One region of the Micromonospora sp. CPCC 205554 genome, then DNA from elsewhere that is predicted to be linked to it. Evidence: riboswitches for the same ligand, from Rfam matches in the RefSeq annotation. Region 1 holds a riboswitch; the other holds the start of a gene.
What was found. A riboswitch is a leader RNA that binds a small molecule or an ion and turns the genes downstream of it on or off. The one in region 1 is predicted to bind cobalamin.
Positions count from the first base shown of each region.

Region 2: it holds a riboswitch for cobalamin, as region 1 does, so the genes downstream of both, V6U82_RS09680 (ribonucleoside-diphosphate reductase subunit alpha) here and V6U82_RS27860 ((2Fe-2S) ferredoxin domain-containing protein) in region 1, are expected to answer to the same signal.

Region 1 covers NZ_JBAKHP010000034.1:34,000-39,089, forward strand. Annotated here, with positions in the region: gene cobN (cobaltochelatase subunit CobN) at 1-2,567, opposite strand, end outside; gene V6U82_RS27860 ((2Fe-2S) ferredoxin domain-containing protein) at 2,564-3,208, opposite strand; cobalamin riboswitch at 3,299-3,479, opposite strand; gene V6U82_RS27865 (sulfite reductase subunit beta) at 3,525-4,403, shown strand; gene V6U82_RS27870 (precorrin-8X methylmutase) at 4,400-5,065, shown strand; gene V6U82_RS27875 (precorrin-2 C(20)-methyltransferase) at 5,062-5,090, shown strand, end outside.
Region 2 covers NZ_JBAKHP010000005.1:108,302-113,391, reverse strand. Annotated here, with positions in the region: gene V6U82_RS09685 (ribonucleotide-diphosphate reductase subunit beta) at 1-509, opposite strand, end outside; gene V6U82_RS09680 (ribonucleoside-diphosphate reductase subunit alpha) at 500-2,896, opposite strand; cobalamin riboswitch at 3,011-3,226, opposite strand; gene V6U82_RS09675 (PrsW family intramembrane metalloprotease) at 3,348-4,163, shown strand; gene V6U82_RS09670 (LysE family translocator) at 4,249-4,872, opposite strand; gene V6U82_RS09665 (acyl-CoA thioesterase) at 4,876-5,090, opposite strand, start outside.

The DNA.
Region 1 (5,090 bases):
GAGGTGCCCCACACGGAGAGGCCGACCGATCGGGGGTGCTCGCCGGTTTCGGCGAGGTGCCGGGCGACGAGGGACTCGGCCATCGCCTGTCCCGTTTCCCAGGCCAGACGGGACGGAACGGCCCGCGGGTCGACGGTGTAGAAGTTACGGCCGGTCGGCAGGACGTTGACCAGTCCGCGCAGCGGGGAGCCGGAGGGCCCGGCCGGGACGAAACCGCCGTCGAGCGCGTGCAGGACGTTGGTCAGTTCGTCGGTGGTGGCGGCCAGCCGCGGCACGACCTGCTCGGCGGCGAAGCGCAGGACGTCGCGTACCACCGGGTCGTCGTGCAGCGCGTCGATCGCGTCAGCCTGCCAGCCGGCCTTCTCCATCGCCTCGATCAGGGCACGGGCCTGCGCCTCCACGGCGTCGACGTCGGCCGCCGGGGCGTCCTCGGCAAGACCCAGCGCGGCGCGCAGGCCGGGCAGTGCCCGGTTCTGTCCGCCCCAGACCTGTGTCGCGCGGAGCACGGCGAGCACCAGGTTGACGCGTGCCTGTCCGGTCGGTGCCTGGCCGAGCACGTGCAATCCGTCGCGGATCTGTACGTCCTTGATCTCGCACAGCCAGCCGTCGACGTGCAGCAGGAAGTCGTCGAACTCCTCGTCGCCGGGCCGTTCGTCCAGGCCGAGGTCGCGATGCATCTGTGCGGACTGCATCAGCGTCCAGATCTGCTGGCGGACCGCGGGAAGCTTCGCCGGGTCCATCGCGGCGATGTTGGCGTGCTCGTCGAGCAGTTGCTCCAGCTTGGCGATGTCGCCGTAGCTTTCAGCGCGTGCCATCGGCGGCACCAGGTGGTCGACGATGGTGGCGTGCGCGCGGCGCTTGGCTTGGGCACCCTCGCCAGGATCGTTGACCAGGAACGGATAGATCAACGGCATGCTGCCGATCGCCGCGTCCGTGGCGCAGGCGGCTGAGAGCGCGGCGTTCTTCCCCGGCAGCCACTCCATCGAGCCGTGTTTGCCGAGGTGCACCACCGCGTCGGCGCCGAAGCCGTGTTCGAGCCAGCGGTACGCGGCCAGGTAGTGGTGCGACGGAGGCATGGCCGGGTCGTGGTAGATCGCGACCGGGTTCTCGCCGAAGCCACGCGGGGGCTGGATGAGGATGACGACGTTACCGGCGCGCAGTGTGGCCAGCACGATGTCGCCGTCGTCGTCGACGAAAAGCGAGCCGGGAGCCTCGCCCCAGGTCTCGGCCATGGCGTCGCGTAGCGCGGCGGGCAATCCGGCAGTCCAGCGCCGGTAGTCGTCCCGGCTGATACGCACGTGCGACTCGCTGAGCTGAGCCTGCGTGAGCCACTCCTCGTCCTGCCCACCGGCGGCGATCAAAGCGTGGATGAGCGCGTTGCCGGCCGTCGTGTCGGCATCCTCTCCCTCGACCGGGAACAGCGGGTCGAGCCCGGGAATTGCGCCGGGTGCGCCGAGGTCGTAGCCGGCATCTCGCATCGCGCGCAGCAATCGGATCGCCGACACGGGCGTATCGAGGCCGACGGCGTTGCCGATGCGGCTGTGCTTGGTCGGGTAGGCCGACAGAACGAGGGCCACCTTGCGCTCGGCGGGCGGGACGTACCGCAGTCGGGCGTGGTTGACGGCGACGCCCGCGACGCGGGTGCATCGCTCAGGGTCGGTCACGTAGCGGGGCAGGCCGTCGGCGTCGACCTCCTTGAATGAGAACGGGACGGTGATCAGGCGACCGTCGAACTCGGGGATGGCGATCTGGGTCGCGGAGTCGAGCGGGGTGACGCCTTCGTCGGACGCCTCCCACTCGGCTCTGCTGGACGTGAGCGCCAGAGCCTGCAGCACGGGGATGTCGAGGGCGCGCAGCCGTTCGACGTCCCAGGACTCGTCGTCGCCGCCGGCGCTCGCGGCGGCGGGCCGGGCGCCGCCGGCGGCCAGGACCGTGACGACGATCGCATCCAGGGTGGCGAGTTCGGCGTACAACTCCTCGGGCGCCGCCCGCAGTGACGAGACGTAGATCGGTACGCCGGTGGCCACGCCGGTGGTGTCGATGGCATCGGCGAGTTCGTGGGCGAACGCGTTGTTGCCGCTCACCTCGTGGGCCCGGTAGTACAGGACTCCGACGCGGGGCCGGGCGTCCGGGGCCGGCTGCCGGCTGACTCCCCACTCGGGCAGCACCGCCGGCGGTTCGAAGCCTTCGCCGGTCAGCAGCACGGTGTCGGACAGGAAGGCGTGCAGTTGGCGCAGGTTCTCCGCGCCGCCCTCGGCGAGGTAGCGGTGCGCCTCGGCGCAGACACCGATCGGGACGGTCGACAGCCCCATCAACGCGGCGTTCGGCGTCCGTTCCCCACCGAGCACGACCAGGGGACGGCCGGTGCCGCGGATCAGCGCGGCGAGGTCGCGTACGTCCTCGGGCGAGCCGAGCACCCGCAGAACGACCAGGTCGGCCTCGCTGGTCAGGGTGTCGCGGCGCTCGCCGGTGAGCCGGGCAGGGTTGGCCCAGGACCAGTCCGCGTTGCTGGCCCGCGCCGAGAGCAGGTCGGTGTCCGAGGTGGACAGCAGGGCGATGCGTGTCATGTTTCTCCTTCGGTGACACGGGAGCCGAGGCGCAGGTCGCCGACCGGACGGCCGGCGCGTAGGTGCTCGCCGACGAGGCGTGCCGCGTCGCCGGGTCGCACCGGCCCGTACCAGGTGCCGTCGGGGTGCACGACGGCGACTGGTCCGTGGTTGCACGGGAACAGGCAGCCGGTCTGGGCCATGAGGACGTCGGCGTCGGTGAGCTGCTGCTCGACGAACGCGCCCACGATCGCGCGATAGGTCTCGTCCGCGCCGCGGGCACTGCAGCGTGGGCCGCGGCACAGCAGTAGATGATGGCGGTACGGCGGCGTGGTCTCCCAGGCCGGTGAGGTGAGTGGCGCCTCGTGCCCGGTGATCGCGCGCTCGCCGAACCGGATGACCGGCGGGTCGATCTGCTGACGGTGCCAGTGGCCGGCCACGCGTCCCACCCACGAACGGGCGAAAGTCAGGTCGTCGGTGCTCACCGGTTCCAGGCGAACCTCCCGAACGCCCTCGGCGTGCAGCAGGTCGAGCACATGGGTCAGCGTGGGCTCGCCGGCTTGCAGGAAGGCCAGTCGGGCGCCGGCTGCCTCGGCCTGCCCGCGTAGCACCGGCGACGCGGCGTCCGTCAGTGCGGTCGCGACGTGAACGAGGACGCTCACGGGGTCAGGAGCCGGTGATCCGGTGCGATCGGGACACGGGGTCTTCTTTCGTCCGGGGCCTGTGCGCGAGGCCTGGATGGGCACGTGTCGCAGACGGATCTGCGGCCAGCAGGTCTTCGGACTCGGGATCAACCGGACGGGGCGCCTTCCCAGACCGTGGGTCCAGTGGCGTCGTGCCCCGCCCGTCACCCTCACCGCTGCGCGTCAGCCCCGGATTCGCACCGGGTTCCCTGGCTCATGGCTGAGTTTGACTGGCATCACGACGGTAGCACCGACAGCCGGTGTCGCCGGGGACGGGCTCTGGCACCATGTCGCCGTGACCGAGAGGACCCGCCGCGACCTGTGTCCCGGCCTGCTGCGCCCATGGATCGCCGACGACGGCGCGCTCGTGCGGGTGCGCGTCCCCGGCGGGATCGTGCCGACTGCGGCGCTGTGCGCACTCGTGGAGGTGGCCCGTGCGCACGGCGACGGCGCGGTCCACCTGACCAGCCGCGCCAACCTGCAGGTGCGCGGTCTCGAGCACGACGGTGGGCGGCTGCCCGAGACCGTCGTCGCCGACGTCATCGCGACCGGGCTCGTACCGTCCACGTCGCACGAGCTGGTCCGCAACATCCTCGCCTCACCGCTGACCGGACGCAGTGGCGGCCGGGCCGATCTACACCCGGTCGTCGCCGGACTCGACGCACGGCTGCGCGCCGAGCCCCGGCTCACCGCGCTGACCGGACGGTTCCTGTTCGTGCTTGACGACGGCCGCGGTGATCTGGTCAGCCGTGACTTGGACCTGGGGTTGGTGGCGCTCGACTCGGACACCGCGCAGCTACGTGCCGGAACCTCGGCGTGGGGGCCCGTCATCCGGCTGGACGAGGCCGCCGCGGCGCTGACCGGGCTCGCCGTACGCTTCGCCGGGCTCGCGGGTGACCGGCCGGACTCACCCTGGCACGTCGACGAGCTGCCCGGCGCCGGCGCCGCGCTGCTGGGCACCGTACTCGACCGTGCCGAGCGGACCCGGGTGAGCACACCTCCACCCGCGCTGGGCAGGATCGTTCAGGATGACGGCCGCGTCACCGCGCACCTCGCGGCTCCCGGCGGCCGAGTGGACGCTCCCCTGCTGGAGGAGATCCGCGCGCTCGGCGCCGGCGAGATCGTCGTCACCCCGTACCGCACCCTGCTCGTCCCCGATCTGGAGAACGCATGAGCCTCACCACACCGGCACGCCGCTACGACTACGTCACCGACGGCGCGGCGATCTACGACGCCTCGTTCGCCACCATCCGTGCCGAGGCCGATCTCTCAGGTGTGCCGGCCGACGCCGAGAAGGTCGCGGTGCGGATGATCCACGCATGCGGCCAGACCGACCTCACCCGCAACCTGGTGATCCACCCCGGCCTGGTGGCCGCCGCCCGCGGGGCGCTGGAGGCGGGGGCGCCGATCCTGACCGACGCGCACATGGTCGCCGCCGGCATCACCCACGCCCGCCTGCCCCGTGACAACGAGGTCCGCTGCTTTCTGCACGAACCCGAGGTCCCGGCGCTTGCCCACCGGTGGGCAACGACCCGGTCGGCGGCGGCGGTGTCGCTGTGGACCGACCACCTCGCCGGCGCGGTCGTCGCCTTCGGCAACGCCCCCACGGCCCTGTTCCACCTGCTGGAGATGCTGCGCGACGGCGCGCCACGACCAGCTGCGATCATCGGTACGCCGGTCGGATTCATCGGCGCCGCCGAGTCCAAGCAGGCGCTCATCGACCTCGCCACCGACGCCCCCGGCCTCGACGTGCCCTATCTCGTGGTGACCGGGCGCCGGGGCGGCTCGGCGATGGCTGCCTCCGCGCTCAACGCCCTCGCCCGGGAGGCGGAGTGACCGGGCGGCTGTCCGGCGTCGGGGT
Region 2 (5,090 bases), on a different contig from region 1:
CGCCGGTCCGCGCGGGTCCGCAGTTCCCGCAGCTCGAAGATCGAGTCGATCCACCGGAAGCAGAACTCGGCCTTGCGGGCGATCGACGGGATGTTCTCCACCGCGGCGAACGCGGCGAAGCGTTCCTTCTCGTCCGGCACGTACGTGTCCAGCAGGTTCAGGTAGAACTGGACGTGCACCGCCTCCTCGAACAGCTGCCGGGACAGGTAGAGCCGGCCCTCGGGGGAGTTGACGTGCTGGTAGAGGTTGAGCACCAGGTTGTTGGCGACGATGGTGTCGCCGGTGGCGAAGAACGCCACCAGCCGCGACACCAGGTGCCGTTCGGCCGGGGACAGCTTCGCCAGGTCGGCGAGGTCTCCGTGCAGGTCGACCTCCTCGACCGTCCAGGTGTTCTTGATGGCGTCCTTGAACCGGTCGAAGAAGCGCGGGTAGCGCATCGGCCGCAGGGTCAGGTCCATGCCGGGGTCGAGCAGCATGTGCCGGGTCGGTGCGGTGGTGGTCACTGGCATGCCTCGCAGCTCTCGGGGTTCTCCAGGGAACAGGCCAGCGCCTCGTCGTCGCTCACGGCGGAGACCACGCCGGAGACCGGGGCGAGCACCGGCGCGACGGTGGCCTGCTGGATGCGGGTGGCGGGACGGGAACGCAGGTAGTAGGTGGTCTTCAGCCCGGCCTTCCAGGCGTACAGGTACATCGAGGAGAGCTTGCCGATGGTCGGCGCGCTCAGGAACAGGTTCAGCGACTGGGACTGGTCGACGAAGGGCGCCCGCGCGGCGGCCAGGTCGATCAGCGCCCGCTGCGGCAGCTCCCAGGCGGTGCGGAACAGCTCCCGCACCGGCGCGGGCAGCTCGGTGATGTCCTGCACCGAGCCCTCGGCCCGCTTGATCCGGTCGCGGACCTGCGGCGTCCACAGCCCGCGCGCCTTCAGCTCCCGCACCAGGTACGTGTTGACCTGGAGGAACTCCCCGGACATGGTTTCGCGCTTGAACAGGTTGGACACCTGCGGCTCGACGCACTCGTAGCAGCCGGCGATGGACGCGATGGTGGCGGTCGGCGCGATCGCCACCAGCAGCGAGTTGCGCAGCCCGTGCGCGGCGATCCGCTCGCGCAGCGCCGCCCACCGCTGCGTCTGTGCCGGCTCCGCGCCCCACAGGTCCGGGTGCAGGTCACCCTTGGCGGCCCGGGTCTGCGGGTACGCCGGATGCGGGCCGAACTGCTCGGCCAGCCCGGCGGAGGTCTCCAGCGCGGTCAGCAGGATCTCCTCCTGCACGCGGGTGGACAGCTCCCGGGCCTGGGCCGAGTCGAACGGCAGGCGCAGCGTGAAGAACGCGTCCTGCAGGCCCATCAGCCCGAGCCCGACCGGCCGCCAGCGCGGGTTCGACGCCGCCGCCTGCTCGGCCGGGTAGTAGTTGATGTCGATCACCCGGTCGAGGAAGACCACCGCCGTACGCACGGTGGCGCGCAGCCGCTCCCAGTCCACCCCGTCGGCGGTGACGTGGGCGCCGAGGTTCACCGAGCCGAGGTTGCACACGGCGGTCTCGGTGTCGTCGTTCACCTCCAGGATCTCCGTGCACAGGTTGGACAGGTGGATCACGTTGCCCGGCTCACCGGTCTGGTTGGACAGCCGGTTCGCGGCGTCCTTGAACGTCATCCAGCCGTTTCCGGTCTGCGCGAGCGTGCGCATCATCCGCCCGTACAGGTCCCGGGCCTTCACCGTGCGGACCGCGTTCTTCTCGGCCGCCCGGTAGGCGGCGTCGAACGCCTCGCCGTACAGGTCGGGCAGCTCCGGGGCGTCCGACGGGTCGACCAGCGACCACTCGCCGTCGGCCTCGACCCGGCGCATGAACTCGTCCGGGATCCAGTTGGCCAGGTTGAGGTTGTGCGTACGCCGCGACTCCTCGCCGGTGTTGTCCCGCAGCTCCAGGAACTCCTCCACGTCCGGGTGCCACGGCTCCAGGTAGACGCAGGCCGCGCCCTTGCGCCGGCCGCCCTGGTTGACCGCGGCCACCCCGGCGTCGAGCGTCTTGAGGAACGGCACGATGCCGTTGGACCGGCCGTTGGTGCCCCGGATCAGCGCGCCCCGGCCGCGCACCCGCGACCAGGCGATGCCGATGCCGCCGGAGAACTTAGACAGCTTCGCCACCTGGTGGTACCGCTCGTAGATCGAGTCCAGCTCGTCGCGCGGCGAGTCGACCAGGAAGCACGACGACATCTGGGTGTGCCGGGTGCCGGAGTTGAACAGCGTGGGGGAGCTGGGCAGGTAGGCCAGACTGGACATCAGCCGGTAGAACCCGACCGCCTCGCCGGGGGTGCGGGACAGCCCGCACGCCACCCGCAGCAGCCAGTACTGCGGCGTCTCCACCACCAGCCGCGACTGCGGGTGCCGCAGCAGGTAGCGGTCGGCCACCGTGCGCAGTCCGAAGTACTCGAACCGCAGGTCGCCGTCCGGGTCCACGGCGTCGTCGAGCTTGCGGGCGTGCCGGGCCACGAACGCGGCCGTCTCGTCGCCGATCAGGCCCAGCCCGTGCGCGTACGCGATCGACTGGCTGAAGCTCGCCACGCCCTGGCCGCGGACCTCCTTGTCCACGTACGCGGCGAGCAGCCGCGCCGCCAGCTTCGAGTACTGCGGCTCCTCGCCGATCAGCTCCGCCGCGGTCTGGATCGACAACCGGTCCAGCTCGGCGGTGGTCGCCCCGTCGTAGAGCCCGCTTATCGTCTTGGTGGCCACCCGCAGCGGGTCCACCTCGTCCAGGTCGGCGACCCAGCGCTCGACCGCCCGGACGATCTTGTTGACGTCCACCGGCTCGGTGTCGCCGTCCCGCTTGCGTACCCGCATCGCCGGGCGGCGGGCCTCGGACCCGGCGGTCCCGGACGGGGGACTCTCCTGTACGACAGTCATGACCTCTCCTCGCTGTCACCGTCTGGAGACGGCGGGAGACGCCAACGGACGCGGCACGGCCGGCCCGGCTGCTGGCGTCGGTCGTCCCGCGCGACCTCCGACCGCCGTACGCCGGAGGCGCACGGCGCGCTGGCAGGTCTTCGGACTCGCGGGCCCGACCGGGGTCGCCGGTCGCCTACCGGCCGTCGCTTCCCAGGCCGGTGGCCCAGTGCTGTTGACGGCTGTCGTTCCCACTCACCGCTGCGGGGCAGTCCCGGACTTCCACCGGGTTCCCTCTTGCCTCGGACGGACCAGTGAAGGCCCGGCCGAACCAGCTGCGAGGAACACCATATATGGCGGTGAGGTCTTCATGGCAACACCAGATGTCGTGTCGGCGTGTCGGAATGATCTCACCGTCCACAGTGCCCACCCCCGATTCGGGCGCGGCCCGGCGGGCGCGATACTCGGCGGTATGGGGAATACCGGGCGCCGCTGGGCGTGGGTGGCGGTCCTGCTCGTCGGCGTCGGGCTCCACCTGCTGGTGCTGGAGACACTCGCCGGCACCGGGACCGTCACGTTCGTACCGGCGCTGATCGTGCTCGGCGCGTCCGTCGCACCCGCCACGTTCCTGGCCTTCGCCCAGGGGCGGCCGGCCCGCCGCCCGGTCCCCGGCTCCGTCGTCGGCGTCGCCGCGCTCCTCGGCGGTGTGATCGGCGTGGTCGCCGCCGGCTGGCTGGAGTACGGCACCCTGCACCGCCTCGGCGTCCTGCCGATGGCGCTCGTCGGCCTGGCCGAGGAGACCGCCAAGCTGATCGTGCCGGCCGGCATCCTGCTGCTGTGGCGGCGGCACCCGTCCCCGGCGCAGGGGCTGGTGATCGGCGTGGCCTCCGGCGCCGGGTTCGCCGCGTTGGAGACCATGGGCTACGCGTTCGCCGCGTTCGTCGGGTCGGAGGGCAACCTCGGCGCGGTCGAGCGGACGCTGCTGGTTCGCGGTCTCACTGCGCCCGCCGCGCACCTGGCGTGGACCGGGCTGACCGCCGCCGCGCTGTTCACGTTCGCCGCCGCGCCCGGCGGCCGCAGACTCGCGGCGTTCCTGCTCACCTTCGCCGCCGCCGTCACGCTGCACACCTGCTGGGACACGTTCGGCACCCAGCCCGCGTACGTGTTCATCGGCGGCGTCTCACTGGGCTGGGTGCTGCTGCGCCTGCACCTGGACCGCGAGCGGCCGGCCGCGTCCGGGACGCCGGCCGCGCCGGCGCCCCGGGAGACGGCGGCGCACCCCGGCTGACCCGCACCCCCGGCTACGGCGGCGGACCGTGCCGCCCGCCGCCGGAACCGGTGCGGCCCGCGCCGTGCCGCCGGTCAGCCGCTCGTCAACCGGCGGCCAGCCGGACACCGAGCGCGACGAAGGCGACCGCGCAGACCCGGTCGACGCGCCGCGACCAGCGGCTGTCGCCCCACCGGCCGGCGAACCGCCCGGCGCCCACGCCGAGCGCCAGGTCCACGGTGAGCTGCACCGCGACGAACAGCGCGCCGAGCAGCACCAGCTGCGCCGCCACCGGACCCGCCTCGGGCCGGACGAACTGCGGCAGGAACGCCACGCTGAACAGGATCATCTTCGGGTTGAGCAGGTTCGTCAGCAGCCCGCGCCGGAACGCCCGCCCGGCGCCGCCGTCCGGCCGGTCCGCCCGCGCGCCGGGCCGGCCCGTGCCGCGCAGCGCCCGCAGTCCCAGCACGATCAGGTACGCCGCACCGGCCCACCGGATCGCGGTGAACAGCACCGGCGACGCGGCGATGACGGTGGCGAGCCCGGCCACCACGGCGGCGACGTGCACCGCCTCCCCGGCGGCGACCCCGAGCGCGGCCACCGCGCCCGCCCGTGGGCCGTACCGGGTGGCGTTCGCGAGCACGAACATCATGTCCGGCCCCGGGGTGAGCATGAGCACCACGATCGCGGCCAGGTAACCGGCGAGCGTGGCCGCCGACAGTCCGAGCACCGCTCAGCCCTCCCCGGCGCCGTCGAGCAGCGCCCGGCGCAGCGCCAGCCGGTGCTCGCGCCGGATCTGCGCCTCCCGGTAGCGCCGCCGGTCGCCCTCGGTCTCGGTGTGCAGCGGCGGCACCGGCCGGGGCTGCCCCTCGTCGTCGACCGCCACCATCACCAGATGCGCGGTGGCCACGTCCACCGGCGGCACCGCGCGGTCCCACCGGTCCGCGC